Regions from separate parts of the Caproicibacterium sp. NSD3 genome, predicted to be linked through region 1. Evidence: predicted binding sites of a transcription regulator. Region 1 holds the regulator's gene; the other holds the start of a gene.
What was found. The regulator LexA, encoded in region 1, represses DNA repair genes until DNA is damaged. The targets are predictions, from matches to a motif close to CNAACANNTGTTNG.
Positions count from the first base shown of each region.

Region 2: ACVS9P_RS07205 (putative DNA modification/repair radical SAM protein) is a predicted target of LexA. The motif match lies at 12,525-12,538, and genes of this name have one in related genera.

Region 1 covers NZ_CM132119.1:782,980-798,875, reverse strand. Annotated here, with positions in the region: gene ACVS9P_RS03920 (peptidoglycan DD-metalloendopeptidase family protein) at 186-878, opposite strand; gene lexA (transcriptional repressor LexA) at 1,182-1,766, shown strand; gene ACVS9P_RS03910 (5'-methylthioadenosine/adenosylhomocysteine nucleosidase) at 1,825-2,538, opposite strand; gene ACVS9P_RS03905 (ABC transporter ATP-binding protein) at 2,611-4,203, opposite strand; gene ACVS9P_RS03900 (energy-coupling factor transporter transmembrane component T) at 4,196-5,107, opposite strand; gene ACVS9P_RS03895 (ECF transporter S component) at 5,104-5,811, opposite strand; gene ACVS9P_RS03890 (DUF4430 domain-containing protein) at 5,831-6,526, opposite strand; gene ACVS9P_RS03885 (hypothetical protein) at 6,531-9,599, opposite strand; cobalamin riboswitch at 9,749-9,931, opposite strand; gene ACVS9P_RS03880 (DUF3006 domain-containing protein) at 9,943-10,164, opposite strand; gene ACVS9P_RS03875 (YgiQ family radical SAM protein) at 10,145-12,088, opposite strand; gene ACVS9P_RS03870 (DNA translocase FtsK) at 12,140-14,548, opposite strand; gene ACVS9P_RS03865 (hypothetical protein) at 14,547-14,732, shown strand; gene ACVS9P_RS03860 (undecaprenyl-diphosphate phosphatase) at 14,780-15,712, opposite strand; gene ACVS9P_RS03855 (ClpP family protease) at 15,748-15,896, opposite strand, start outside.
Region 2 covers NZ_CM132119.1:1,463,479-1,479,374, reverse strand. Annotated here, with positions in the region: gene recD2 (SF1B family DNA helicase RecD2) at 1-1,379, shown strand, start outside; gene ACVS9P_RS07260 (ComF family protein) at 1,360-2,019, shown strand; gene mreB (rod shape-determining protein MreB) at 2,077-3,105, shown strand; gene ACVS9P_RS07250 (radical SAM protein) at 3,177-4,043, opposite strand; gene murC (UDP-N-acetylmuramate--L-alanine ligase) at 4,125-5,498, opposite strand; gene ACVS9P_RS07240 (dipicolinate synthase subunit DpsA) at 5,676-6,539, shown strand; gene ACVS9P_RS07235 (dipicolinate synthase subunit B) at 6,544-7,134, shown strand; gene ACVS9P_RS07230 (O-acetylhomoserine aminocarboxypropyltransferase/cysteine synthase family protein) at 7,222-8,496, shown strand; gene ACVS9P_RS07225 (DUF362 domain-containing protein) at 8,567-9,676, opposite strand; gene ACVS9P_RS07220 (MmcQ/YjbR family DNA-binding protein) at 9,673-10,050, opposite strand; gene amrA (AmmeMemoRadiSam system protein A) at 10,199-11,593, shown strand; gene amrS (AmmeMemoRadiSam system radical SAM enzyme) at 11,590-12,417, shown strand; gene ACVS9P_RS07205 (putative DNA modification/repair radical SAM protein) at 12,568-13,881, shown strand; gene ACVS9P_RS07200 (TIGR03915 family putative DNA repair protein) at 13,893-14,705, shown strand; gene ACVS9P_RS07195 (putative manganese-dependent inorganic diphosphatase) at 14,762-15,896, opposite strand, start outside.

The sequences.
Region 1 (15,896 bases):
TTTTTCATCTCCCTTTCTCATTTGTATTTTTATTATATCATTAGCGTTTACATAATTCAATATTTGTAAATCAAGTTTCATAAAAAATTAATACTTTTGTCATATATTTTAGTCTATTTAAGAATAAAAAATGCCGTGAAGCGAAAATCACGCTTCACGGCTGCTCCTTAACGAGAACGAGAGCTTCAGGAAAATAAAGTTTGAGGGTCTACAAAAGTGCTATCTTTCTGCACCGCAAAATGCAGATGGGTTTCTTCTTCCGCTTCTGCAGGAACAGATCCAAGCCGGCCTAGTTCCTGCCCAGCCTTTACCTGATCCCCCTGCTTAACGGATGAACCGGACAACCCCGCATAAATGGTTGTCAGACCACCCTGATGCGAAACAGTAACGACCGTTCCGTAAAGCGGATCGTCTTCAACTGCAGAAACCGAACCTGCAGCTGCTGCACCAACAGAAACGCCTTCATCTGCCGCAATATCGATCCCGGTATGTGCCCGCCAGTCTCCCAGTGATTCATAATAAACCGGAGATTCACTAAACGCCGTAATGATATCGCCCTGTATCGGTTTATTTAGCTGCGTAACTGCCGCCTCAGCGGGAACGATTTTAACGGTCTCTTCCTCAGATGCTACAGATGATGTTTCGGTTTCTGAAGGAACTTCTGGAACAAGCGCCGATGTACTCGACACCATGACGCCGCTGACTGTATTTGCTGCATTCTGCGCTGCACTGGCAGTATTATCGGCATAATGTACCATGCTGTCATAAGTGGTCCATCCCGCCACCGCGACCGCCGCCAGGCAGAGTCCCAAAGCAACATAAAAGCTGCGCCCCGGTTTTCCACCATTGTCTTTGTTCACAAGATGCAAATTGCTCAAATCTGCCACCTCCGAACATAGTATGGATCTAAAATTGGCATTTTATGCAAAGAAAAAAAGGTCAAGCAAAAAGCTTGACCTCTTTTCTTAAGCTTGAGGGGTAAATTGAGGAGGGTAGAACATGCATCAAAAGAACGGTGCGGCTCCGTTCTCTTGATTTCTTTTATAGTATACCTACATCATTCATAAATGTTGTTAATTATTTATGAACAATATATTAATTCTGCACATACATCAAACGAATGTTTGTGTTCTGTCGAAAAGCATGATATAATGGCAATGAAAACAAAGGAGGGGTCCCTCATGCTGACTAAAAGCCAACAAAAGGTTTATGATTATTTAAAGAAACGGACACAAAGCGGACTTCCGCCTACGGTGCGCGAAATCTGTATCGCAACAGGGCTTAAGTCCACTTCCAGCGTTCATGCACATCTAAAAACATTGGAAAGATTGGGGCTTATCACCCGAGACGCCGGTCTTAACCGCGCAATCCATATGGCGGGAGAAACCCCCACGATTCAGGTGCCGATTATTGGTCGCGTCGCTGCAGGGCAGCCGATTCTTGCCGTACAGGAAAACGAAGGCTATGTTTCTTACTCTCCCAAAAACAAAAGCGGTGAATATTTTGCACTGAATGTCCACGGAGAAAGCATGATCAATGCGGGAATTTTAGACGGAGATATTGTCGTTGCAGTGCAGACGCCAACAGCTTCTGATGGAGAAATTGTTGTTGCGCTGATTGAAGACGAAGCAACCGTAAAACGCTTTTTCAAAGAGAAGGATCGTGTGCGTCTACAGCCTGAAAATCCTGATTTTTCCCCAATTTATTCGAAGGAAGTCCGGATTCTGGGCCGCGTAGTTGCAGTCTACCGTTATTATGAACCATAAAGAATTTTTAAAGTCGGTATCATAAAAAATGATACCGGCTTTTTTATTTTATAAAAGCTTAATTTGAAGAATGATAGAGCCCTTCTAAGGCCGGCAAAAGCTTTGGCAAAAGTTGAAACATTCTATTTGCAGCCATACGTGCAAACATCGGGAACGCCATAACAGCCTTTTGGTCTGCACTATCTGAAATTGCCCGCAAAACCAAAAAATCCGTTTTTCCATTCCAGCAAATCTGTGCGACCGCGCCGCCTTCCATCTCACAGGCAACCGCATCAAACTGCTGACAGATTTTTTTGCGCAGTTCTCCATCTGCCACAAACTGATCTCCGGTAGCAATAATCCCACAATGAACCGGAGAAGGATAAAACTGAGAAGAAACACTCACCGCTGTCTTAAGAACTTTTTCTGCCGTTTCCAGATAAATCAAATTCGGGCCGCTTAAAAATCCAGGTGGATCTCCTGCAGCCGTCGTATCCATATCATGCTGCACCAGCTTTTGAGCAATCACTAAATCGCCGATCTGAATTCCTTCTCCAATCCCACCGGCAACCCCTACATTGATCACCAGCTGCGGGTGATACTCGAGCAGCATCGTCTGCGCACAGGCCGCCGCCGCAACCTTTCCGACTCCGCAGCGCGCCAGTACACACGGAACATTTTCTATCGTCCCCTGATCATAATGAATTCCTAAAATGGTAGTCGTATGAATATTTTTCATCTCTGAGCGAATTTCTTGAACTTCCAGCTCCATCGCTCCAATAATTCCAATCACAGATTTTCCTCCTCAAGATAGATACCATTAGTATAATGGACGCCTTCTAAAAAATCAACGCAGAAAGTTTTATTACAACTGATTTTTATACGTTTTCAGCCCCTGTCCGACATCTTCACACAAAAGTCCATTTTTGATTTTTCCATTCATAATCCGCGCTGCATCTGTTGTATAAAGTGCATTGGCAGAAAAGAACGTGCGCGTCGGCGCGCTGGATACAATCCGCCCTCCGAAAAGAAGGCTGCATTCGTCACAAAAGCGAGCGGCAAATTCTACATCATGAGTGGTTAACAAAACGGTTCCGCCCTGTCGACGATAACGATCAAGCAATTCTGCTAAAAGTTTTTTATTCCATGGATCAAGCCCTTTTGTCGGTTCATCTAAAAGCAGCAGATCCGGTTGTATTCCAAGAACCAGGGCAATGCCCAGCCGCTGCTGCTCTCCCCCGCTCAGATCATAGGGATGACGCTCAAAGAGCGGCTCCAGCCCCATTTTTTGTCCCAGCTCTAATGCACCGTTTTGTGAAAGGAGCTCTTCCTTTACGGTATCCCGGCTAAACATCGCCTTTGGTTCCTGCCATAGAAAAGCAATGCGAGGCTTCGGATGTTTCCATTTGATACTCCCTCTCTGCGGAAAAAGTTCTCCGGAAAGCAACTGAAACAAAGTGCTTTTTCCTGCACCGTTTCCTCCGAGAAGAGCATGAATTGTTCTGCTATGCAGCGAAAAATCAACTCCGCGCAGCACGAATGGCAATTCCTTTCGATAGCGGAACCAGATCTCCTTACAGGAAAAAATCCAATCCGCCTTTGAACAAACCGGCAGTTTCATTTCTCCTTCTGGAAAATTCTGCAAAAATACTCTGCCCTCCCGCACAGTCAGCGGTATTTTCTCATCTAAAGCACCATTTTGGGAAGCAATCCTGGAAGCCGCCGGCATTGCTTCCCAAAATGGATGGGCGGGATTTTCCATAATATTGCGTACAAACTCTCTTGGCGGCAGCGGCATATGAAGTGCCCCCTCTTCCATCAAACAAACCTGATCACAGATTGGCAGTAAGTCCTCCATACGATGCTCGCTGACCATCACTGCAATTCCCATTTCGCGGTTCACTCTTAGAAGCAGCTCCAAAAAATGTTTCGCCGCAACCGGGTCAAGCTGAGCCGTCGGTTCATCTAACAAAAGCAGCTTTGGGCGCATCGCAAGGATCGCTGCCAGATTTAAAAGCTGTTTTTCCCCGCCGCTGATCTCGTTGACCGGTTTTTGAATCAAATGGTCAATTCCCAAAAACAAAGCGGTTTCCGCCACCCGCTGCCGAATTTCAATTGGAGGCAGCCCTAGGTTTTCCAGACCGAAAGACAATTCATGAGAAACCGTATCCGTGACAATTTGATTTTCCGGATCTTGAAAAACAAAGCCTATCTCGGAGGCGGTCTGATCTGTATCAGAATTTTCAGAAAACTTAAAAGTCCGTTCTCCCTTTATCATTCCATGCGGCGTAATTTGAGGCTTCAGGCTGCGCAGAAGCGTACTTTTTCCGCAACCGGAAGCACCACAGAGCAAAAAGAATTCTCCGCTCTTAATTGTCAAAGTCACATCTCGGACCGCTGGAGACAACTGTTTTGGATAATAAAATGAAAAATGAGAAAGTTTGACCAATTCACTCATAGGATTTCTTCCTTCTGTTCTGGATTTTTTTCTGCGCCCAAAAGAGCCGAATCTCTGAGATTTTCTCCCATAAAACCGGAAGAATCAAAAAAGTGAAATAAAAAGCTGCTAAAATAATGGACCAAATATCCGCGGAAAAATGGAGCTGCGGAAAATACTGCATCACAGAATTCTTCCCAAAAATTGCAAAGGCAGAAAGGAAAGTAAGGATCAAAAAAGCAACCAGCCAGAAAAAATCTTTCCCGGTAAACGGATACTCTTCTCCGCAAGTTCGCTCCATAATCCCATAACCGCGTGCTTTCATCGAATCAGCCGTATCAAGACCGTCTTCCATCGACCATTCGAGCAGACAGGAAATATGGCGCATTCCATTTTTAATTTTATCGCCAAAGCGGTCGGACGTAGATTCCAAACTATGCCGTGCCTGACGGATACAGCGAATTCGTTCTTCTGTTTTGGGAAAAAGCCTCAGTGTCATACATAAAAGGAGGGCAAGATTTGGAAACCTTCGTCCAAAAAGATACAAAAATTTCTGCGTCGTCAAAAGGACATCCATACAACGAAACCACATTAAAACCGTTAAAAGCATAATCCCACTGCAAAGCCCATAAAGAAACGATTCCAGCGTAATTGCAGAACCAAACAAATGACATAAAATTGTTTTTCCGCGATGATTAAAAAGCACATTAAAAGCGGCAAAAACAAAAGCCACCGGAAGGCCCTCTATAAAAATACGCAAGGCTCTTTTTGCACCAAAATAAAAAGAATATGACAGCAGTGCTGCCATCAGGCTAGTTCCAAGGTAAAGTGGATTCAGACTGCACATTGCGAAAATGGCAGTTGTCAGAGAATAAAAGAAAAGCAAGCCGGGATGCAGGGTAGAAAAAATAGGTTCTTCTTTCATTTTTCTTTTACCTCCGGCCCAATCCCATATTTTTCCCGAATCCGATACAGTTTTTTGCCCCATGGCTTTTCCAAAAGCAAAAGAAATAACACAGTAGAAATCCCGTGAATCAGATCCATCCACGCGCTGGAAGCAAAGGCCGCTAAAAAAGCGGCAAGATTTACGGGACGGATAAATCCAAGGACGTACCACAAATCCATAAACCACCCAAAAAGGATTCCGCTGATAAATCCAAAAAGAAGCAAAAAAAAGCGTTTTCGAAAAAAGCCTGCTCGGTAAAGCAGGCCTCCAAAAAAGCCGATCATTCCCCACGCATACATTTGCCATGGAGTCCACGGTCCCTGCCCTAAAAGCAGATTACTCGAAAGTGCCGTCAAAGCACCGGTTAAAAATCCGGCATCTTGGCCGAACACAATCGCCGTGATCAGAATAATTGCGCTTACAGGCTGAAAGCTTGGAATCGCTGAAAAAAGCGTTCTTCCTAAAGCCGCAATCACGCTCATCACTGCAATTGGGACCAAATCTCTCGGACGCGGTTTTTTATTTTCAAATGATAAAAGAAAAGGCATCAGCGCCAATCCTACGCACAAAAGACTGAGCGCAGCAGCAGCTTCCGCCTCTAAAAATGCCGAACCCACCAACGCTATCGGCAGCAAAATAACGGCCGCTGCCTCAAAAACACGCAAAAGGGAAGCTCGTTTCATGTTTTAAATTCAATCCTTTTTAACCAATTCCATATCCTATGTCTTTTCCCATGTTGCAAGTATAAATAAAGAGCACAGAATCGCCGTTATTGAGAGCGTAACTGCCGCAGCCTATATTGGGAGCATGACCGTTAACTGCATAAAGCCAGCCGCTCATAGAACCGCAGTCCTTCTCGTATAGATTGCCAATTCCAGCAACATAACTGCCCGAAACATCTGCGGAAACGCCGGAAGCCATCAGTGCATCCAGAGCCGTAGCACCGGGACTCAATGTCACAGAGGAAGAAAAGGCTGGCCCGCTTTTTCCCTTTGCCACAGCGGTAGAGGAATCAATGGTAAAAGAAACTGTAATCTGCTGCACCGGAACCTTATGATTTTCTTGCGTCTGTGTCTCGCCAGCACCAGACCCACTATTTCCGGTTTTTGCTGCCGCCCCGTTTTGGGAAATTGCCTGCCCTTTTTGTGCAGATGCAGTACCCTCATGATTCTGCGTTTCCCCAGAAGAAACCTTTTCCTCATCGGAAGAAGATTCTTCTGATCCCCATCCCGGCATCAATTCCGATGGAATCGATCCCTGCTGCAGTTCTTCCGAAGAAACCTGTGAAGATACCACGTCGGAAGGGACTTGAGACGCCGTTATTTTTTCCTTAGAACAGCCTGAAAAAAGAAGGATGCTTAAAAAACAAACAATGAAAACACCAAAACGACTTTTCAAACTTTTACTCCTCTTTTCGGTTCTTCCAATGAACTAAATAAATCACGACTCCAACAATCGCAAGAATTCCAACTGCAAAAGTGACGTAAGCCCACACCGGGATCTGAAAAGCAACAGAATTGTCAGTTCCCTGAGAAAGTTGATTGGAACCGTTTCCTGCTTTCAAATCAGCAGCTGCCGTCCCCAATTTGGCTGTTGTAAAAAGATATTCTCCACCATATTCTGCAGTAAACATCACGCATTTATTATCAACAACCGCCTGCTGCAAGAACTGCGGGTCCTGACCATCGGTCAAACGATAAACATAAATGGTGGTCTCATTCTGCATGGATTCCGGCAGACGATAAACCACTGTTGTCTTAGCCGGAAGCTTTCCACTGTCTGCAAAACGGATAATCAGATGGTTTCCCAGATTATCCGGAAGCTTTGCCTTTGTTTCCCCATCCGAAAGGACCGTAATCCCAAGCCGCAGTCCTTTTGTGGGATCAAGTACATCCTGCCCCAAAAAGCTGACCGCATAATTGCCCGCATCTACTGAAAGGCGCAGATTCGGATACTTTTTCAGTTCTGAAAAGGTCTGAGAAGAAAGCTCTCCGTCTTTTTTGGCAATGGAAAGTAATGTCTGCCCATTCTGTCCTGCTTCACGGACTTTCTGCGCGATCGAATCGGTTAAAGTATTCTCATCGTCGTTCTCTCCACTTTGACCATTAAGTGCTTGCCAAATCGTTCCAAGCGGCGTTTCTTGTGTCGTTTCCTCATTAGAAGCGGTTTCGGCACCAGAACCGTTCTGATCGCTGCTGATATCCTGATTTCCATTCTCCGAACCTTGTGAGGAACTTTCCCCATTTTGCTCTGAAGAAGTGGGATTGGAAGAGGCTGATGAAGAAGATGATTCTGGAGTTGGTGGCTGCGGATTTTCATTTTTCGTAATTGCAAACAGCACTCCCGAATCATTTCCGTAATAAAGAGTCCCGTTATTGTCAGCTGCAATGATGCTCATGCAATAATTCTGCTGAGAATCTGCCGGTTGATACAAAGTCGAAAATGTAAAAGAATTTCCCTTTAACCTCGCCAAATATAATGCACCGGGATTATTATTCTGTGTCAAATAAACACACATCTCATTGGAAACAGCATCCGACGCTGCTAACATTCCATAGCAGACACCATCTTCCAGCGTCTGTGAAGCGATCTCTGATAAATCATTCAGATCAAACGCTTTTAGATAACCAGCTTGTCCATATGTACCGCCCGCTACAAAAACGTTTCCGCCAACCACAATCGGACTTGTTTTTGCACTGGCAGGCAGCGATACGGAACCTGCGATCTGAGGATTTTCCCCTGGCGTTACTTTATAAAGCACGCCGTCATCTGTAGCTGCCCAAAGAAATCCCTGCGCAGAAACCAGCGAAGTACGAACTTTTCCAAGCTGACAGGTAGACCGATCGCTTCCCGTTTTTGCGTCAGCAGAAACAAGGACTCCATCGTCCCCGCAAAAATAAATACGATCATCTATTTTTACTGCACCGGCTCCATAATAGCTGCCGGTCCCGTATGTCCATTTGGGCGAAATCGTCTCCGTCCCTTTTGTGCTGTCCGTATCTTCTGCCGAATATGCTGCAAAAGTGCCGCTGCTTGAAGCATCGGTCAATCCCACATAAAACATATCGTCTGCCTCATCATAATAAACCGGAGACAGCCCCTGGTATTTTGAATTACCAGAACCATCCGTCATCAGTTCCGTGATAAAAAGGGGCTCCAAGGTAGAAGCATTCAAAACTTCAATCTGCCCATTCCCCAAAGGAACAAACAGTTTTCCGTTGCCGTAAGTAGGATAAGAATAGTATCCCAGAGAAGAAGCCAGTCCCTGTGATTTTTCAATTGCTCCAGTAGAAGCATTCAAAATCTGAACTTCATTGTCCCGTGCCACATAAACCTGACCATTGACTAAAAGCGGAGAACCTGCATAACCACCCCACGAATTCGGATTCTTGCATTGACTTTTCCAAAGCAGCTTTCCATCGACAGGAGTGGAAGCTAAAGTGGTAGCATTATTCTGTGCATTTCCGAGGTGCTGCGGCCATTGAGAAGAAAGGACTATTGGTGTTTCCCCTGATGAACTAGAACTATTGGAAGAAGCCGACGAAGATGAAATCTGTGAAGACTCTTCAGAAGAAGAAACCTGAGAGGAAGAAGATGAAGAAAAAGAAGAACTTTCCTGCTGATTTTGGGTAACGGTTACTTTACAGCTTGGATTGCTGATATTATAGGCATAGTTCCCCTTACTGTCGTACCATTGAGTGCTTTGTCTCTCTGCGCTAACAAAATAGGTACCGGCCTTATGAAAAGTAATGGAATCTTTTCCGTCTGCTCCTGTGTTAGCAGAAGAAAGGGTATAATCACTGCTGGAAAGTGCCTGTCCATCCTGATCATAAAGGAGGAGACTCGCTCCATTAATAGCCGATGCCGTACTTTGAGCCGACATATTTCCTTTTCCAAGCAAGGTAAGAGTCAGCGGCTGATCAATCGTCGCTGCAGCTTCCGTCTCATTAAAATAAGCATAATTGCTCGGTTCAAAAGAAGAATACCAACTGGCATAAAATACAACGGTATCCCCATCTTTGATTGGACAAGACGCAGCCGTATAGCCCGTCCCTTTGCTGTCGGAAGGGCAGGAATCCTGATTAACTGCATACATCCAATAAACATCAGTCGGCCAGTTATCCTTATCATTACAAAAATCATTCAGGAATCCGCCTGCCGTTACATTAATAAGAGCAGACATTGCATCCTTATCCGCACCATATTCGTCTTTACAGTATTGCGCAAGCACATGCAGCGGCGTATCATAGCCGGGGTCCTGACTAATATTAAGGCCGTAGTCGCTAAAGGTTTGATAAGTTGCAGGCAGCGTCACCTTAACCGGCTGCACTTCTGTGTTTCCATAGCCTTCTACTCTCAGAGTTACCGTAATCCCTGCTGTTTGTACTGGCTCTTGAGCCACCGCAGGCTGTACGACAAATACAAATAAAAAGGCAATCGCACAGAATAGGCTGGCAATCCGTTTTTTCATATCGATTCTCTTCCCCTTTGTTGTTCTTAAAAATAAAAAAGCAGCCTTTTACGGCCGCAAATAAAAGGATACAAAGCCCTCCGATCATTTCAGCTGGAAGGATCTTTTCTTTTTCTTTTATGCAACCAATTTCCTCACCGAATAATTTGCTTTTTATTTTTAACCAAAAAGATATCCTGACTTTTGGGCCAAATGCCTACTAATCCGGTCTTCCCGCTTTTGGCAGTGACTGCTTTCGGATTTTCGTTGCCCCTTACAGTAGAGTGAGCTGTTGCGGATTTTAACCGCATTCCCCTTTTGGTCTCTTTGTATTTTATCTTATCAATTAGAATCTGTCAATCTTTCACCGAAAAAGCTTGTCTTCCATTTTGCGATTCTTTGAGCGGCGGCGAGCTGTTTCCTCTTCATCGATACAAAGCGTTCCCTCTTGATCATCAATCCGCAAAACGCTCCCTTCCACTGCTCCTTTTGGCAGTTCTGTCGATTCCAATGCAAAAAAGCGTCCATCTTGATCTTCACAAATTGCCAGTGTTCCCTCAAAGCGGTCAATGCTTACGATTCTCATAATGATGATGTCCTCTCTTTCCATCTGTTCTTTTGGTCTGAGATTGGTTTTTAAAAAAGCTACGGGACCCATTCTCGTCGCTTTCCCGATTGTTTTCTGCTTTTTTCATTGCTTGTTCACGCCGCATTTCAGGCGTTGGACGAACAAGAAACTGCGAACCGTCTCCAATTAAATCAGCACGTCCCGCCGCTTTCAGCGCTGCAATCACTTCTCGCTGCAAATGCGGTTCAAAATACTGAAGCAAAGCTCTCTGCATTGCCTTTTCCTTTGGATTTTTTGTCACATAGACCGGTTTCATTGTCCATGGATTGAGGCCCGTATAATACATGCAGGTTGCAATCGTTCCCGGCGTCGGATAAAAATCCTGCACCTGTTCCGGACGCAAGTGCTGTTTTTTAAGAAATAATGCCAGTTCTACAGCATCTTTCAAAGTGCTTCCGGGGTGCGAACTCATCATATACGGAACCAGATACTGCTCTTTTCCATATTCCCGGCACAATGCAAAATATTTCTTTTGAAATCGCAGAAAAGACTCAATGTGAGGCTTTCCCATGGCATCCAGCACTTCGGGCACACAATGTTCCGGCGCTACCTTGAGCTGTCCGCTGACATGATATTTAACAAGTTCCCGAAAGAAGGAATCATCCGGATCTGCCATCAAATAATCGAATCGGATTCCGGAACGAATAAACACCTTTTTTACTTTCGGCAAAGCTCGAATTTTTTGAAGAATGTCCAAATATTCACTATGATCGACCTGCAAAGCCGGGCATGGGGTTGGCGCCAAACATTTTTTGGGGCCTGGGCAAAGACCATTTTTCTCCTGTTTCAGGCACGAAGGATGACGAAAGTTGGCGGTAGGCCCGCCGACATCATGAATATAGCCTTTAAAATTCGGCAGGGTTATCAGAAGTTTTGCTTCTTTCAAAATGCTCTCTTCACTGCGGGAGGTCACATATCTCCCCTGATGGAATGCAAGAGAACAAAAATTGCAGGCACCAAAACAACCGCGATTCTGCGTAATGGAAAACTCCACTTCCTGAATAGCTGGGACTCCGCCTTCTTTTTCGTACATTGGGTGATAAGTGCGCATATAAGGCAGCTCATAGACCGCATCCAGCTCTTTTTGAGAAAGCGGTAATGCGGGAGGGTTCTGCACCAAAAGCATGCTGCCGTGCTTTTGCAGGACTCTTCTCCCGCGAAAAGCATCCTGCTCATCCTGCTGTTTTCGGCAGGAAACCGCATATTCCTTTTTTGATTTCTGTACCTGTTCAAAGCTGGGGCAGTCGACTGCCGGTCCGGGCTCATATTCCTTTGTGGGAATCAGATAGCAGGTCCCCCGAACATCCCGAATCTCCGAAGCTTTCTGTCCATTTTGAAGTCTCTGCGCAACTTCTTTAACCGGGCGTTCTCCCATCCCAAAAATCAGAAGGTCCGCGCCGCTTTCCACAAGAATACTGGGATGAATCGAATCATCCCAATAATCATAATGGGCAAATCTTCTCAGAGAAGCTTCCAGCCCACCCAGAATAATCGGTGCATCGGGATAGGCTTTCCGGATACAACGGCTATAAACCGTAACCGCGCGGTCAGGCCTTTTTCCGGTTTGATTTCCCGGAGAATAAGCATCCATGCGCCGCGGACGTTTGGCCACCGTATAATGTGCCACCATACTATCCAGATTTCCGGCGTTCACAAGAAATCCTAATTTTGGACGCCCAAAGCGCTGAAAATCCCGAAGGCTGCGCCAATCCGGCTGCGCAATAATCGCCACCCGATAACCGCAGCTCTCCAACACTCTGGAAATAATTGCTGTTCCGAAAGTCGGGTGATCCACATAGGCATCTCCGGTCACCAAAACGAAATCCGGAGCGTCCCACGAAAGGGCTTTCATCTCTTCATTTGTAACGGGTAAAAACGGCATAAAACACCTCTAAAAAGCTAAAAATGCGAAGAAGCATAAGTCCTGCTTCTTTTATGAATTTTCTTTAGAGGAGGCTTCTTCCGGCTTTTGTTCCGGAGCATCCCCCTTCTGCATACTGCGTTCCAGCCACTGCTGATAAGTAATCAGCACCTTACGCGGTTTGGAGCCTTCATGCGGGCCAACGACCCCCATCTGCTCCATATTGTCAATCAAACGTCCCGCTCTCGCATAGCCGAGCCGCAGACGCCGCTGCAAAAGGCTGGTGCTGGCTTGTCCAGCCTCTACGACACACTTGATCGCGTCTTCCATCATCGGATCCTGATCATTGTCCGATTGCGATGCAGAATCACTGCCTTTTTCGGCAACAGCGTTCTTTTCGATCTCATCGGCGATCTTCTGATCATACTCGCCTTCGCTGCTCTTTTTAATGTATTCTACAACGCTTTCGATTTCGCTGTCGCTGACAAATGCGCCCTGCACTCGGATCGGTTTTTGCGTGCCAACGGGAGAAAAGAGCATATCGCCGTTGCCCAAAAGCTTTTCTGCGCCGCCAATATCAATAATTGTACGGGAATCCACCTGGCTCGAAACGGAGAGCGCAATTCTACTCGGAATGTTCGCTTTAATTAAGCCGGTAACCACATCTACACTCGGGCGCTGTGTTGCAATCACCAGATGCATTCCGGCGGCACGCGCCATCTGTGCCAAGCGGCAGATACTATCTTCCACTTCATTTGGAGCAGCCATCATTAAATCTGCCAGCTCCTCAATAAAGATAACGATCTGGGGCATGTGCTCCATTGGAAGGCCATCCTCCGTCTGATAATTGCAGGATTTTGCAAGTGCATTATAGGCTTTTAAATCACGCACATTATATTCGGCAAAAATCTTATAGCGCTTGAGCATTTCTGTTACCGCCCAGCCCAAAGCGCCTGCCGCTTTACGGGGATCGGTCACGACCGGGACAAGCAGCTGCGGGATTCCATTATAAATAGAAAGTTCGACCACTTTTGGATCGATCATTAAAAAGCGGACTTCTTCCGGCGTGGATTTATAAAGCAGACTGATAATAAAAGAATTGAGGCAAACTGATTTACCGGAGCCAGTGGTACCGGCAATCAGAAGATGCGGCATCTTCGCAAGATCGGTCACAGTAGCTTCTCCTGCAATATTTCTTCCCAGACAGACCGTTAAGAAGCTTTTAGCCGAAACAAAAGCATTTGACTCCACCAGATCGCGCATCCGCACAATTGACTTCTGCTTATTTGGCACTTCAATTCCAACAGCAGCTTTTCCCGGAATCGGTGCTTCGATACGAACGCCTGAAGCTGCCAGATTCATCGCAATATCATCAGCAAGATTTGTAATTTTACTGATCTTAACTCCGGCTGCCGGCTGCAGCTCATAGCGGGTAACGCAAGGGCCTCTGCTGATATCCACAATTTTTGCCGAAACGCCAAAACTTTTCAGAACAGAAATCAGCTTCTGCCCATTCTGCTGAAGTTCACTTGTCACATTTTGCTGATCAGGCTCTTTGGTTACATTCAGCATAGAGACCGGAGGAACATGATATCCTTCCGAATCTTCTGTTGAGTGAACAGAAATATCCATCGGCGTGGTGGTTCCATTGACTGCAGTTTCCAACGCCTTTTGCTCCTGATCGAGCTTTCGTTTCCGCTTTATAAAATCCTGTGCTGCTTCTGCGCTGCCATCTGCATGAGCCGGCGTTTCCAGCATCATTTGCACTGGGATTCCCTCGGAACCCGTTTTCGAATCCGGAGTCTCAAGCTTTTTATCTTGCCCGAAAACAGAAGGATTGACCGCTTCTTTGAGCCGCTCCAATTTATCATTTTTAGGTGCCTCTGCAGGAATTTTCTCAGGAGTCTTAACAGCCTTGGAGCGAACCGGGTGCTGCGGCATTCCATCATCCAACGGCACATCAATATCGGTGCTGCGGATAATCTCTCCCTGCCGATTTTCCCGAACCGTGTTGACCGCTTCCGCAGCCTTCTCCACCGGCTTTGTAAGAGTCCGAATAAATTTAATCAATGTGGTGCCGGTAAGCAGCATCAAACCCACAAAAATAGCCAGAACAAAGAAAATACGCGCACCAGCATAATCAAGCGCTGCACAGACAGGAATTCCGAGAAGGCCGCTGAATAATCCTGCGCCCTGCCCATCGGCTCCCGCGCGGTAAAGTGCTGTCAGCTGACTGCCAAACTCTTTTACCGTAGCAGTTCCGCTGTGACTGCCAAAAGAATAGACTGCCGAACAAAACAGAGTGATAATAATGACCATCAGCCAAACTCTGCCGCTTAAACGGACATCTTCCCGATCCATGGAGGTTATGATTGCAATATAAAGAAGCAATGCAGGCCAAAGGATCGCGCAGTTTCCAAAAAGTCCGCCGAGTGCATTATGAATCCAGTTCCAGAAAAAGGCACCGGGTAAAATAATCATGCAGACTAACAGAACTGCAATCGAAAATAAGAGCACTGCAGCCGCTTGTTTATTTCGGCGCCGTACCGGTTCTGAAGCCGGTGCAGACCGATTTGTCCTCCCTTTAGAAGCAGGCTTTCTGCTCCTCGGTGCAGAGGATCTTTTAGTGCCGGAAGTTGCCGACCTTTTTGTTGTTTTCTTCTGAGACACTTTTGAAGCTCCTTTTTTATGTAACGGATAACAAAAAATATTTTAAAGCGGCATATGAGAGAAAAGATTGAATCCAGTCACATGCTCAATAATTCCAATAATAATGGTCAAGACGCCGAGGATCCCGGTATAAACGACAAAGATCGCTAACTTGTTGGAAGAAACAATCCATTTGAGCAGTTTAATTGCAAGAAATCCGACAATCATTGCCGAGAGTAATCCACAAATTACCACACCAAATCCAATGCCGCCGGTTCCCTGAGCAACTGCATCTTTTGTCTCTAAAACAACCGCTGCCAAAATAGCGGGAATTCCCATAACGAATGAGTAGTCCAAAGCAGATTGTTTATTGATGCCGCGCATGAGACCAACACTCAGCGTCGTCCCGGAGCGGGAAAGGCCCGGAAATACCGCGGCAACTACCTGCCCCAAGCCAACACAAAGCGCATCCACGGGATTATACTGCCTGCGTCCCCCGGGCATCGTTCTGCCGTCTCTCATCATCGGACGGACTTTTCGATTCATCTGTATTCCAAAGTACAGAAGCACACTGGTACCAAGGAAAGAAAATCCTTCAACCAAAATATCGCTGTCTTCGGAGAATATATCCGCATAGTCTTTAATAGAATGACCGGTTCCAGGGACCGGCAGGAACAAGAGGAATAACGGCAAAAGGCCAATAATCAACATCATCAGCAAACGACGGTCAGGGCTCATCTGTTTCCAGTGAAACTCTCTATGTACCAGATCCTGTACCACTCTGACCAATTCCCGCAGAAGCCGAAGAATCAAATTTCGATAAACAAATATCACTGCAATCAATGTGCCTAAATGCAGCATAACATCAAAGAAAAGACCCGGCATCGAAAGGCCCATCATATGTTGTGCCAGAGAGAGATGCCCGCTGCTGGAAACCGGCAAAAACTCTGTTGCACCTTGAACAATTCCTAAAATAATTGCCTGCAGAATACTCATAAGTTACCTCCACTTATGTAAGGCGTAAAAACGCCTCATTTTTTTTCTTTATTTTTTGGTCTAACTGTTTTCTTTCGTCTCTTGTCAATCATTCCATAAAGGCAGTCCAACGCGTCCGATAAGTTTCCAAGAGAATCAATCAGCCCCTCTCGTACCGCGTCAGGACCGTCTAAAATGGTTCCTA
Region 2 (15,896 bases), 680 kb from region 1:
ATTATGAGGCAGAAAATTATGCTGCAGACCGTCTGAAAATGATGTTGGAATTTCCCGCTCAGCCAATTCAGAATGTAGAGGAAAAAATCGATTGCTTCGAAAGCTCTACGGGATTAAGTTATGCACCGGAGCAGAGAGAAGCAATTCGTGCAGCCGTTACCGGTGGAATTCTGGTACTGACGGGAGGTCCGGGTACTGGGAAAACTACAACTTTGCATGCAATCATTCACTTGTTAAAACAAAATGGAGAAAAAGTTTTTCTAGCGGCTCCAACTGGGCGTGCGGCAAAACGAATGAGCCAGATGACGGGGGAAGAAGCGAAAACAATTCACCGCCTTTTGCAGGTAGAATGGGGAGAAAATGACCAGCCTGCTTTTTCCTGCAATGAAAAGAACCGCTTGGAATGTGATGCTCTGATTGTGGACGAGCTGTCAATGCTGGATGCAAAACTTTTTGAGGCTCTTTTAAAAGCTTTGCCGATGGGATGTCGGCTGATTCTTGTAGGAGACCGAAATCAGCTTCCATCTGTCGGGGCAGGCAATGTGTTGGGGGACTTGATCGATTCGGGGAAACTTCCTGTTGTCGCATTAAAACATATTTTCAGGCAGGCGATGGAAAGCCTGATTATCACAAACGCACATGCAATTTTGGAAGGAAAAATGCCGATTCTCAACGATCACAGTCGGGATTTCTTCTTTTTGCCATGCAGTGAACCGGAAAAAATTTCAAAGACAGTGATTGATTTGGTGAAGCGCCGTTTACCGGAATCCTACGGTTATTCAGCGATGACAGATCTTCAGGTTTTGTCGATGGCACGAAAAGGCGATTTGGGAACGATTGAGCTGAATCGTCAGCTTCAGGCGGTTTTAAACCCGGTGGACCGCACAAAAGCCGAGATTCGGGTGGGTCCGTTTTTATTTCGTGAAGGCGATAAAGTGATGCAGATTAAAAACAATTATCATATTGCATGGGAAGCGCAAGACGGATCTCAGGGAGAAGGCGTCTTTAATGGGGATATGGGAATTCTGCAAAAAATTGACCGTCGGGCTTCCATACTGCAAGTCGAAATGGACGGCCGCTTGATTACCTATGAACTGGGCATGGCAAAAGAACTGGAACTTGCCTACGCGATGACCATTCATAAAAGTCAAGGCAGTGAATTCGATGCGGTTGTAATGCCTGTTTATCCGGGCCCTCCACAGCTCTTATACCGGAATTTACTTTATACGGCGATTACAAGAGCGAAAAATTTACTGATTTTGGTCGGAACGCAGCAGACAATTCGTACTATGGTAGAAAACGATAAGAAAATGAAGCGCTTTTCAGGACTTTGTGCCTTTTTAACGGGAGAAGAAAATCATGAATCAGATTCTGACTAAGATGATTGAATGTTTTTTCCCGCCGCGCTGTGTTTTTTGCGATTGCGTTTTGTCAAGCGGTCAGATCATCTGTAAGCGTTGTTCCGAGACGGTTTCGGAAACCTTTTGGCAGAGGGATTTTTTGCTCTTGTCAAAGTATCCTTTTTCTTGTACAGCACTTTATGATTATACGAAGGAAGTGCGAAGTGCCTTAATTCGGTTTAAATTTCAAGATGAAACGATTTTAAAAGAATATTTTGGGAAAAAGCTTTTGGAGCGGATGAAGGAAATTCCTTTTAAGCCGGACTTTGTTACATCAGTTCCAATTTCGAAAAAGAGAAAAAAGCAGCGCGGCTATAATCAAAGTGAGCTTCTCGCAAGAGAACTTGCTAAAAATTTGGAGGTCCCCTATCAAGAATTGCTTTCTAAAGTGCGGGATAATGTTCCGCAGCATGAATTATCAGAAGAAGATCGCTTAGAAAATGTAAAGGGTGTTTACTGCACCAAAAATAACGAAGAAATTCTTGGGAAAAGGATCCTTTTGGTAGATGATATTTTGACAACGGGAGCGACAATGTGTTCCGCAGGGCAGACTTTATTTTGTGCAGGGGCAAAAGATGTTTTTGGAATTGCAGTAGCAACAACTCCTGTTTCCCGTTGAAAAGTACTTTTATCTGTATTATAATAAAAGAACTATAAAGAATGGATGTGATTTGATTTGCTCGGTACCGATATTGCCATTGATCTAGGCACTTATGCGATCAAACTTTTTGTAAATGGGCAGGGCGTTACCGTTCATGAGCCGTCGGTTGTTACAATCGATACGGAAAAGAATCAGGTAACGGCAGTTGGAAAAAAGGCTTATGAGATGCTCGGGCGTACCGGAAATAGGCTTCGTGTGGAGCGTCCGCTGCAAAACGGAGTGATTTCCAATTTCGATTTGGCACAGTATCTTGTCAGCCATTATATTCATGAACTGGGCGCAAAAAAAATGGTGATGCCGCGGGTGGTCGTGAGTGTTCCATGTAATATTACCGAAGTGGAAAAACGGGCAGTTGTGGATTCCATTAGTGCAGCAGGAGTACGAAAGATTTGTTTGATTCAGGAACCGATTGCAGCGGCGATGGGGGCTGGAATCGATATTAGTTCTCCACATGGCGTTTTAGTAGTCGATATTGGCTGCGGAACAACGGACATGGCAGTTTTGTCTTTGCGTGGGGTTTCAAATTCTAAAATTGTTAAAATTGCGGGGCAAAAGTTTGATGAAGCGATTGCTCGTTTCATTCGAAATAAGTATCATTTGCAGATTGGGGAACGAATGGCAGAAGCCTGCAAAATTGCGATTGGCGGGGTTTTGCCCAGAACGGATTTTGTAACGACATTTACGGCCAAAGGAAAAGACACAGAGAATGGACTTCCGGCGTGGGCGGAGGTTACCAGCGAAGAAGTTTTGGAGGCAATGACGGAACCGGCGATGGATATTGTCCATGCGGTTCAGAAATTGATGGAAGAAACGGATCCTGAACTTTTGGGAGATGTTTTTTCAGACGGCATTATTTTGACTGGTGGTTCTGCAAAAATTTATGGGTTTGCAGATCTTCTTTCTAAACACGTTGGAATGCCGGTGAAAGTTGCAGAGGATCCGGAGCTGTGTGTCGCACTGGGTGCGGGCCAAGCAATTCCATTTATTGAAGATTTGGAAAAGAAGCGCGAAGGAATTATTAATCCTTTGAGCGCTGCTTATTAAAATTAAGTAAAAGGAACCGCAGATGGGAAGTCTTTCCGTCTGCGGTTCCTTTTTGTAAGTTTTTATTAAATTTATAGTCCGCGCATAAAGTCCGGTTTAAAATCGTGATCGGCTTGTGCTTCTTCAATTTGTGCAAGCATTCTTGGAATATCCTGATTCAGGTTTCCTCCTAAATCCACATAGTTAGAAGCGTGGTTAGAACGGAAGACGGAACCTTCGCTGTCTACATTTTTGAGAAACAGTTTAAGCTCATCGAGCAGCTCCATAGGGGACATTCGCTGAAATTCACCACTCTTTACTTGGTCATAAAGAGGAGTCCCTGGATAAACTCGCAAAGTCAAAAAGCTGACATATTCGGGTTTAATTAAAGAGGTGATTTTGGCGCTTGCAAGCGCATGTTCTTTGGAGCGAACACGGCTGCCCATGCCGGAAATCAGCATCATAGAGACTTTAATTCCCGCTTTTTTGAGCTTTAGACAGGCTTCAACCGTTTCTTCTGCAGTAACGCCTTTTCGAATGTTTTTAAGGACTTCATTGTCGCCGCTTTCAGCACCAATATAAACCATTTCGAGGCCAGCTTTGCGCAGCTGCAACAATTCCTCCGGCGTTTTCAGAAGAACATCTGCCGGAGCGCCATAGGAAGTTACTCGTTCGCATTCCGGGAAAAGACGGCGAATTTCGCTGAGAATATAAAGCAGGTCGGGAGTCTTTACAATCAAAGCATCTCCGTCTGCCAAAAAGATTCGGCGTACATAGGAATAAGTATTCCGTGATTCTTTTAGATCCTTAACAACATCTTCCAGCTTACGAATTCGAAAGTTCTTTTCTTTATACATAGTACAGAAGGTACAAGTGTTTCTGGCACATCCAATGGTGAGCTGAATAATCAAGCTTCTGGCTTCACTCGGCGGACGATAAACAATGCCTTCATATCGCATATCATTTCACAGCCTTTCTTTAAGTAAATAGAGAATCTTAAAAAACGTCGCTCATTTATCATGAGACGGCGTTTTTTGTAATTATGCTTTTTCCTGATATCGTTTGACGATTTGGTTCGCGCATTTATAGACATCTCCACCGCCAAGGGTGAGAATCAAATCTCCGGGCTTTGCCTTTTCCATAACATAGTCGGTGATTTCAGGAAATGTTTTTCGATAAACAGCGCCGGGGACTTTTTTGACCAAATCTTCGGCGTAGATGTGATACGTATTCGTTTCACGTACCGGCAGAATTTCGGAGACAATGACGTGGTCAGGAATTGTTAGCGCTTTGGCAAAATCATCAAGCAGCATAGCCGTACGACTGAAGGTATGAGGCTGAAAAATCGCCCAAACCTCATGAAATCCCATATGCATTGCAGCGCTTAGAGTTGCGGTGAGCTCTGTGGGGTGATGTGCAAAATCATCGGCGACCGTGATGCCGTCAAAGTGTCCCAGAATTTCGAAACGGCGGTGAACGCCTGTAAAAGTATGAAGACTCTTTTTGATGGATTCTACCGGAACACCAAAGTAATCTGCTACTGCAAATGCTGCAAGTGCATTGTAAATGTTGTGTCTGCCTGGAATTCCCAACGTCACATTGCAAAGAGGAATTCCGTCTTTTACAATATCAAAATTTTCTTTTGCGCCTTTGGTCGGGGCAATATTCGTCGCATGATAGCGGTTTTTCGGATCGAGTCCAAACGTAATAATTTCCAGATTATCGATACCCTGGAGCGCTTTTTGAGAGTTTAAATCATCTCCGTTTACGACGACTGCACGAGAAGTCTGTGTCGCAAACTGATGAAAAGACTTGATGATGTTGGATAAATTTTTAAAATAGTCGAGGTGATCTGCATCTACATTTAGAATCACGGAAACTGCAGGATACAGCTGCAAGAAAGTATCAACATACTCACAGGCTTCGCAGACAATGGTGCCGGAGTGCCCTGCACGTCCGTTTGTGCCGATAGAGGGCAGCTTTCCACCGATTACAGCAGAAGGATCACGGCCAGCGTCCATTAAGATTGTGGTGATCAATCCGGTCGTTGTCGTCTTTCCATGTGTGCCGGAAACACAGATACTGTCCGGATACCGGCGAACCACCATTCCCAGCATGACACTGCGTTCAATTTCGGGAATTTTACGTTCCCTTGCGGCAACGCGTTCAGGATTATCTTCTTTAATAGCGGCAGAATAGACAACTAGCTCTGCATCATGCAGATTTTCGGCTTTTTGTCCCATATAAACCGGAATTCCATAAGTGCGCACTCTTGCGAGTGTATCGGATTCACTGTTGTCGGAACCGGAAATTTGATATCCACGATGAATCAGAATTTCAGCGATCGGGCACATGCCGGAACCGCCGATTCCGATAAAGTGGATTTTTTCAACACGTGATAAAATATCATCCATAAAGGCAAGACACCTCTTCCAATCATAACAAGATACGTTTTTATATTATAATACTTTTTCAGGATAAAATAAACAGTTTTCTTTGGAAAGAACAGAAAAACAAAATCTTTTCCGGTATGCGCACAGGAAAGAAAAATACTCCATAATATGGCTTAAAGAGGCTAAGGAGGGATCACTGTGCCTTTTCGTCATTCATTTGGAATTTTAGGGGGAGACAAACGTCAGCTGTTTCTGGCGGAACTTTTGGCGTCGGATGGCTATGAGGTTTTCGTTTATGGATTTCCCCATATTGATTTTGTTCATTCATCTATTCGAAAAGTAGATTTAAAAACCACACTGGAATCTTGCCGGGATCTAATTCTGCCGCTTCCGGTGAGCACTGACGGAAAGAATTTAAAGGCGGTTTATGCAGATGAACCGATTCCTTTAGACGATCATTTTGCAAACGCATGCGAGGGACATCGAGTATATGTGGGGATGAAAGAGCGATTGCTGAAGACCAGTCCGCTTTGGGAAAATGTAGATGTGCGGGATTATAATGCGCAGGAGGAATTTGCGGTCCGGAACGCGGCAATTACTGCAGAGGGAGCGATTGGAATCGCAATAGGGGAATATCCAGATGTCCTCTATCACAGCAGATGCCTGGTCGTTGGCTTTGGAAGAATCGGAAAACAGCTTTCTTTAAGGCTAAAAGCGATGGGAGCAAATGTTTCTGTCTGTGCAAGAAAAGAAAAAGATTATGCGATGATTGAATCACTTGGGATGGAGCCGATTCCAACAGCAAAAATCGGGGAAAAAGCTTCTTTCGACTTGATTTTTAATACAGTGCCGGCAGTTTTATTTGATCATAGAGTTCTGCGGCAATTTTCAAATACAATTATTTTAATCGATTTATCATCTTCCCCCGGCGGGGTCGATTTGGAAGCGGCAAAGGAGCTGGGAATCCACGTTGTGCAGGCGCTTTCGCTGCCGGCAAAGATAGCTCCAAAAGCAGCAGGAAAAGTGATGCAGCAAACGATTTATATGATGATGGGGGAGTGAAAGGATGAAACAGCTTACCTTTGGATTTGCTATGTGTGGATCATTCTGCACATTTTCAAAAGCTTTTGAACAGATGGAATCTTTGGTGCAGAACGGATATCAAATTGTTCCGATTATGAGCGAAACAGCGAGCAGCACCAATACCAGATTCGGAAATGCAGAGGATTTTAAAGTTCGGGCGGAGATGCTTTGCGGCCACCCGGTCATTGACAGCATTGTAAAAGCGGAACCAATCGGCCCGAAGCATTTGGTGGATCTGATGATCGTTGCACCCTGTACCGGGAATACGCTGGCAAAGCTTGCACATGGAATTACGGATACGGCAGTTACAATGGCAGTAAAGTCCTGTTTGCGTATTGGATTACCGGTGCTGATTACGTTAGCAACAAACGATGCTTTGGCGGCTTCTGCCCAAAATATTGGACGCCTGCTCAATACCAAGCATATTTTCTTTACTCCGTTTCGGCAGGACGCGCCGGAAACAAAAGCAACCTCTGTGGTAGCAGATTTTTCCATGATTTTGCCGGCAGCATTAAAAGCTTTAGAAGGCAAACAATTGCAGCCGCTTCTTTTAGGAAGTAATGATTCATTTTAAGATTGTATCAAAGGCAATTTCATGCTATTATAAAAAGCAAAAGAAAGAAATTTAATGGATTATGCAAAAAACAAAGGAGTGTTTGCTATGCAGCAGTATCGTCCGGATACCGTATGTATCCACGCAGGCTATACGCCGAAGAATGGAGAACCGCGTGTACTTCCGATTGTTCAAAGTACTACTTATCGGTATGAGACAGGAGAACAGATGGGGAAGCTGTTTGACCTGGAGGAAGATGGATTTTTCTACACACGGATTGCAAACCCCACTTTGGATGCAGTGGAAAAGAAGATTGCTGCATTAGAAGGCGGTGTAGGGGCGATGCTGACTTCTTCCGGAATGGCAGCATCCTTTATGGCAACCTTTAATATTTGCCCTACAGGGAGCCATATCGTTTCGAGTAATGCGGTTTATGGCGGTACTTTTAATTTATTTAATAAAACAATGCGCGAGATGGGGATAGAGACCACTTTTGTGCATCCGTCGGCAACAAAAGAGGAATTGGAAGCGGCTTTTCAGGAAAATACCCGTGCGGTTTTCTGTGAGACCCTTTCCAACCCATCTTTGGTCGTAACGGATCTGGAACTTTTTGCACAGGTTGCTCATGAGCATGGGGTTCCTCTAATTGTCGATAACACATTCCCAACGCCAATTAACTGCCGCCCATTTGAATTTGGGGCGGATATTGTTGTTCATTCTACCACGAAATACATGGATGGCCATGCAGTACAGTTGGGCGGCGTTATTGTAGACAGCGGAAATTTTGACTGGACAAACGGAAAATACCCGGCATTAACAGAGCCGGATGAATCCTATCATGGAATCACCTATACAAAGCAGTTTGGAAAAGCAGCTTATATTACAAAAGCCAGAGTGCATATGATGCGTGATTTGGGTGCGCAGGCAGCCCCGATGAATGCATTTCTTCTAAACCTTGGGCTAGAGACGCTGGCTCTGCGAATGGAACGCCACTGCGCTAATGCACAGAAGGTCGCAGAATTTTTGGAGAAGAATCCGAAAGTGTCTTGGATTAACTATCCGGGACTTGCAAGCAGCCCATATTATCAGCTTGCACAAAAGTACCTGCCAAATGGAAGCAGCGGTGTTGTGTCGTTTGGCGTAAAGGGAGGAAGAGAGGCGGCCAGTAAATTTATGTCTGGCTTAAAGCTTGCTTCTATTGTAACGCATGTGGCGGATCTGCGTACTTGTGTATTGCATCCTGCAAGCACAACGCATCGTCAGATGAGTGATCAGGAGCTTTTAGAAGCTGGCGTAAAACCGGATCTGATTCGCTTTTCTGTCGGAATCGAAAATCTAAATGATATTTTGGAAGATTTGGAACAGGCTTTGGAGCAGGTCTGAGTCTGATTTATCTTATATAGAATAAAAAACAGCTGTCCGGTAAAGTGTTTACTGCCGGGCAGCTGCTTTTTTATTTTACGGTAATTAGCTGATACTCTTTTGTGCCGAGTCCCATCTTTTCGCCGTGAGCGATTTGTGTTCTCCAGGAGCAGTTGGGGAAAAGCGCTGTAAAATAGTCGTCACCTTGTTTTGCTTTTCCATCCAGCTCGGAACCGGGTAAAATGATCTGCTGATTCACTGCATCCGCGCAAGCCTGATCCAGCGCAATCGGGTCAAAAGAAGCAAACATGCCGACATCCGGCACGACCGGCGTATCATTCTCCTCATGGCAGTCGCAATAGGGAGAAACGCTGACAACTAGACTAATATGAAATTGCGGACGATTATGCAGAATTGCCCAACTGTATTCCACGATCTTTTTGTTGAGAATTTCTTCTACTTCGTCATTAGCGGCGCAGATTGCATCTTTGGGGCAGACACCAATACATCTGCCGCAGCCTACGCATTTTTCGTGATCGATTGCAGCTTTTCTATTGGTAACCGTAATGGCATGATGCGCACAGACTTTCGTACACTGCCCGCAGCCGATACATTTTTCCGAATCGGTCAGAGGTTTTCCGGCACTGTGCATTTCCATTTTACCAGCACGGGAACCGCCTCCCATGCCGATGTTTTTTAGCGTGCCGCCGATTCCGGTTGACTCGTGAACTTTAAAATGGGTCAGAGAGATGATGACGTCCGCATCCATCAGCGCACGGGCAACTTTTGCTTCTTTTACATATTCGCCGCCTTCTACCGGTACCAGCACTTCATCTGTTCCTTTAAGACCGTCTGCAATCAGAATCTGACAGCCGGTCTGAAGCGGAGAGAACCCGTTGAGATAAGCGGTATCCAGGTGTTCCAGTGCGTTTTTTCTGCCGCCTACATAGAGTGTATTGGCATCTGTCAGAAACGGTTTTCCGCCTTGACTCTTTACAAAGTCAGCAATCGTTTTTGCATATTGATGGCGCAAAAAAGCGAGATTTCCAAGCTCTCCGAAATGCATCTTGATTGCGGCAAATTGATCCTCAAAATGAATTTTGCCCATGCCAGCAGCTGTGATCAGCCGGGTAAGTTTCTTTTGTAGGCTGTCACCCGGCTTTACACGCATATTTGTAAAATAAACATTGGATGCGTTCATGGTGAATTCTTCCTGCCTTTCGTCCTTGATTTTTTGTGGGGGAAAGCGGTGGAAGTTAAATGAAAACTGTCACAGATCATTTCCTGCAAATCACAGAGTGGAAGCGCAAGATTTGGATACGCGGAGATCCAGTGACGTTTATTCATGTGCCACCCAGCGGTAACAGAGTCTGGATAAACACTGCGCCAAAAATCCGCTTTTGACGGTTCACATTTTAAATTGATACAAAGACCCTTTTCCTGCTCGGTAATCAGTCCAAACCACTTCTTATTCTCTTTGTGGCGCAGAGCAATAGCGTCCCCGTTTCGAAAGGGACAGTCGGCTACAGCACCGGAAAATCCAAGACATAGTTTACATAGCTCATTACTTGTCATAGAGAAAATCCCCCGTTAATATCTGTGGTTATTTTAACATAAAGTATGGCAAAATACCAGCAGCGATTCTAGGTTAAGAATCTTCTTGTTTTCTTAGAAAACCGTCCTATAATGGAAGCAGTTAAAGAGGAAAGGAAGTCATTTGCAGATGTCAGTATTAGGGGCAGTGATCGTTCCGCATCCACCGATTATTCTGCCGGAGATCGGCAAGGGTGAAGAAAAGAAAATCAGCAAAACAATCGAAGCATATCGAAAAGTTGCCCGAATGGTGGCAGATTGGAATCCGGATACTGTGGTGATTACTTCACCGCATACGGTGCTGTATGCGGATTACTTTCATATTTCTCCCGGTAAAAAAGCAGAGGGGGATTTTCTTTCATTTGGAGCACCGAATGTAAGAATCAGAGCGGATTATGACCAGCTGTTTGTAGAAGAACTGATGAAAAGAGCCAGAAAGGCACATCTGCCGGCTGGAACTTTCGGAGAGCAAGAGCCGGAGCTTGACCACGCAACGATGATTCCGCTGCGTTTTTTGCAGGAAGCGGGAGTCTCTTGTAAAGTGATTCGAGTTGGCCTTTCGGGATTATCGGCGCTAACTCATTATCGCCTTGGAAAATGTATTTCTGAAACAGCAAAAGCATTACAGCGGAAAATTGTGTTTGTTGCAAGCGGCGATCTCTCTCATAAGCTTTTGGAGAGCGGTCCTTATGGATTCTCTGAAGATGGTCCGCGTTTTGATCATCAGGTGACAGAAGCGATGAAAACAGGAGACTTTTTAAAATTTCTGGAGTTTTCGGAACCCTTCTGCGAATCGGCGGCGGAGTGCGGACTGCGTTCTTTTCAGATTATGGCGGGGGGATTGGACGGTTTATCCGTTTCTCCAGAGCTGCTTTCTTATGAAGGAACTTTCGGAGTTGGCTATGCTGTAGCGAGTTTTGCAGTAACTGGGAAAGATGATTCCCGTCATTTTGATCGCTTTTATGAGCAGAAGGAAAATCAGAGAGTGATGCAGAAAAGGCAGCAGGAAGATCCTTATGTGCATTTAGCAAGAAAAAGTTTGGAGACTTTTGTTGAGACAGGAAAACGGTTGTCTTTGCAGAATCTTTTGGTTCAGTTGCCGGAAGAACTGCGGGAAAAGAAAGCCGGTGCGTTTGTCTCGATTCATCAGGAAGGAAGGCTGCGCGGCTGTATCGGAACCATCGAACCTGTTTTTCCTTGTTTGGCAGAGGAAATTATCCACAATGCTGTTTCGGCAGGAACCGCTGACCCAAGATTTTCGCCGGTCAGAAATGAAGAACTGCCAAGCTTGGAATACAGTGTAGATGTGCTGGAAAAGCCGGAAAAAATTTCGTCGCCCGAAGAGCTTGATGTAAAAAAATATGGAGTCATTGTTTCTGATGGAGAAAGGAGAGGACTTCTGCTTCCGAACCTAGAGGGAGTGACTTCTGTAAAGCAGCAAATTGAGATTGCGCGGCAAAAAGCAGGCATCGGAAAATTTGAGAGCTATTCGTTGGAGCGGTTTGAGGTGGTGAGACATTTTTGAAAGAAATTTGTGAAATCTGTTTTCATCATTGTGCTTTGGAGGATGGAGAAATCGGATTTTGTCGGGCACGAAAAAATCAGAATGGAAAGATAATTCCAATTAATTATGGAAAAATCACCTCTATTTCTCTCGACCCAATCGAGAAGAAACCTTTGAGACAATTCTATCCAGGAAAGAAAATCCTTTCGATTGGCAGTTTCGGCTGCAATCTTCGGTGCCCTTTCTGCCAGAACTATGAAATATCAATGGCAGAAGAGGCACAGTGCGGACAGATTTTCTGTACGCCGACACAGCTTTTCAGAAAAGCACAGGAGTTGGTTCCAAAAGGAAATATTGGACTTGCCTATACCTATAATGAGCCTTTAGTCGGCTATGAATTTGTTCGAAACTGTGCCAAAAAGATTCATGAGGGAAATCTCAAAAATGTGCTGGTGACAAACGGAACGATTTGTAAAGAACCGTTGCAGGAACTTTTGCCGCTGATTGATGCCGCCAATGTTGATTTAAAAGCGTTTACGCCACAGTTTTATCAAAAGATCGCCGGAAATTTGGAAGTGGTAAAAGAGACGATTCGGATGATGGCAGGCCATTGTCATCTGGAGGTGACAACCCTGGTGATTCCAGGAGAAAACGACAGCATAGAAGAAATGAAAGAGCTGTCTTTTTGGCTTTCGTCTGTGCGGCGTGATATTCCGCTGCATATTACACGCTTTTTCCCGCGTTATCAGTTTAAAAATCATCCACCAACGCCGGTCGAAACGATTCATCGGCTTTGTGAAACAGCAGGAGAGTTTTTAGAGTATGTTTATCCCGGCAATTGCTAAAAAGGGAGCAGCATCGTGATAAAAAGCGATGCTGTTCTTTTTTTAAAATGCAAAGGATTTTTGCTTTTTTCATTGACTTTTTCCGCAAATGCTGTTATGATGCTAATAGAACATATGTTCAAATTAAAAGACATTAAGAAGGATAGAGAAATGACAACAATGGAGAAACTGAAAATTCTGACGGATGCGGCAAAGTATGATGTTGCCTGTACTTCGAGCGGGGTCGACCGTTCCGGGAAAAAAGGCGGCCTTGGCTCGACGCAGTTCAGCGGAATCTGTCACAGCTTTGCAGCGGACGGCAGATGTATTTCTCTGTTAAAAGTTCTCTATACCAATTTTTGTATTTGTGATTGTAAATATTGCGTCAATCGCCGTTCCAACGATGTAAAAAGGGCTTCTTTTACGCCGCGGGAACTGGCAGAACTTACAATTGGTTTTTATAAAAGAAATTATATTGAGGGATTATTTCTAAGCAGTGGGATTATTAAAAATCCAGATTACACCTGTGAGCAAATGCTGAAGGTACTGGAATTATTGCGGGAGGAATATCATTTTCGAGGATATATTCATGTCAAGGCAATTCCCGGAGCAGATGACCAACTTTTAAAAAGACTCGGTATGCTTGCAGATAGAATGAGCGTTAATATTGAACTGCCTTCAGAAGAGAGTTTAAACCGGCTTTGTCCCGATAAAAACCGAAAGGCAATTTTTCATCCGATGGGGTTGATTTCGAGTGGAATTCAGGTCCATACAAAAGAATTGGCACAGTATCGCTATGCGCCGAAGTTTGTACCGGCAGGGCAGAGCACCCAAATGATTATTGGTGCGACCAAAGATACCGATTACCAGATTTTAAATCTCGCAGAAAGTCTCTATCACAAATATCAGCTAAAACGGGTTTTCTTTTCGGCTTATGTACCGGTAGCAGAAAATGCACTTTTGCCGCCTTTACAAACAAAACCGCCGCTTTTAAGGGAGCATCGCCTTTATCAGGCGGACTGGCTTTTGCGCTATTACGGATTTAAAGCACATGAACTTTTGGATCAAGAGCATCCGCAGTTTAATCCGGTGATTGATCCAAAGTGTAATTGGGCGCTGCAGCATATGAACTTTTTCCCGGTAGAAGTAAACTGTGCAGATTATCACACCTTGCTGCGTGTACCTGGAGTTGGGCCAAAATCGGCTAAGGCAATTTTGCAGGCACGTCGTGCTGCTACGCTGGACTTTACCGGCCTAAAAAAGTTGGGAGTGGTCTTAAAGAGGGCACAGTATTTTTTAACCTGCAGCGGGCGTATTATCGATGGGCTGCGGGTCACTCCCGATATTGTTCTGCGCAATCTGATTAGTCAGCAGGGAATCGAATTGCTGAAAACAGAGGAACCACCTGAGCAGTTGAGCTTTTTTTCGCCCACAGAATCTTTTGAGCAAATTAGGCGGTTAATGCCGATCAGAATCAGAGGGTAGAGAGAACAATCATGCAGGAAACAAACATTATTTATCACTATGATGGAAGCTTTGACGGTTGTATTTGCTGTGTATTTGATGCGTTTTACCGCAAAGAAAATCCAATAAAGATCCTTTCTAAAGAGGAAAGACAGGTTACTTTATTTCCAACGCACGAAGTGCAAACAGATTTTTCTCATGCAAAACGTGTTTTAAATGCACTTTATGAAAAGGTGTCTCCCAAGGTTGTTCGGTTTATAGAGGAAGGATTCCTGTCCTGTGAACCGGAAAAAGAAAAATTGATTTTGGAAACGATTCGCAGAGCTTTTGGGGATGGCGCTAACGTTTTAAACAATCTTACAGATGATTCAGTCGGAAAGCTTTACCGCGCTGTTAAATTTTTAAAAAATGAAACTCACCTTTTATGCGGATTTGTGCGCTTCTCAGAGCAGAATCATACACTTTGCGCCGTGATTTCTCCTAAAAATCGGGTATTGCCGCTTTTAGCCCCTCATTTTTGCAGGCGCTATCCGGAAGAACATTTCCTGATTTATGATGAAACGCATCAAGAAGCAATTCTTTATCAGCCTTATGAATCAATTTTGATTCCATTGGAGAATTTTCAAGCCTTTCCAGCTGATGAAGAAGAAAAAAATTTCAGGGCACTTTGGAAGTGCTTTTATGATACCATTGCAATTGAAGGACGATTAAATCCAAAGTGCCGAATGAATCATATGCCAAAGCGATATTGGAGCCATTTGACAGAATTGCAGGAGCAGACAGAGAATTTTAACGAAGAGCATTCTGAAAAAACACTTTCGCTCAAAAAAATATCAGAATCGTAAATTGGAAAGATCATATAAAAAGCGCTCCGGAAAAATTCCGAAGCGCTTTTTATATTTTATTGCATCTCTTCTTGAATTGCTGCCATTAAGGGTGGAATCAGCTGCTTTTTGCGGCTCATTAAGCCCGGCAAAACAGCGCAATCTCCTTGAGGCTTTACGTGAAATGCTTTTTCGATGATCGCAGCAGCGTGAGGTCCGGTGAACATTAAATCGGTTGATTCTTCGGGTACGTCGGTAAACATGTAAAAAATCATCGGAATTCCCTGATATGCAGCCGCTTCTGATAAATAAGGGCCAACCAGCTTCTTAGCGGAAATTTTTGACTTTTTAGTCATATAGGTTCCTTGACCGACACCGAAACGGACATCTCCACGACTGAAAATCTTGAAATCTGACAGGAAAATTTCTTCTGCATTTTTTCCGGTTAGATCTGCACCAGCTTCAAACATTTGTTCGGCGTATTGAGGAATGTTGATGTTGGCAGTCTTAGCGAGTTCTTCGGCGACCGCTTTGTCGACGGGAGTGCAGGTTGGGCTGCGGAACATCAGAGTATCCGAAAGAATTGCGGAGAGCAGCAGACCGGCAATATCTTTTGGAATTTCCACATTGTTTTCATGAAACATCTGATAGACAATTGTACAAGTACATCCCATTGGGACATTGCGAAAATAGACGGGATTCATGGTTTCTACAGCCTTTAGACGATGATGGTCGATGATTTCAAGGATCTCCGCTTGGTCAAGGCCATCTACAGCTTGTGTTTTTTCATTGTGGTCAACCAGAATAATCTGTTTGCGGTGAACATTCAGTAAGTTTCGTCTGCTGATAACGCCGCAGTAAAGACCATTATCATTTAAAACAGGGAAATAGCGGAACCGGACATTTGCCATTACTTTGTGAGCATCTTCAACCGGTGTATTTAAATTAAATTTACTGATATTATCTTTTGTCATATAATGGCTGATAGGTGCTGCCTGACTGATTAGTTTGGCAACATCGTAAATAGGATGAGGAGTTGTAATAATTCTACATCCTTTTTCCGATGCGCGTGCAATAATGGTTTTTGGAGTTGCGAGACCGCCACAGATGATGATACATCCTGCACCGCATTCAATGGCGCACAGTTGACTTTCATAACGGTTGGAAAGGATGACCATATCGCCTTCCTTGACGTATTCTTCCATGGCATCT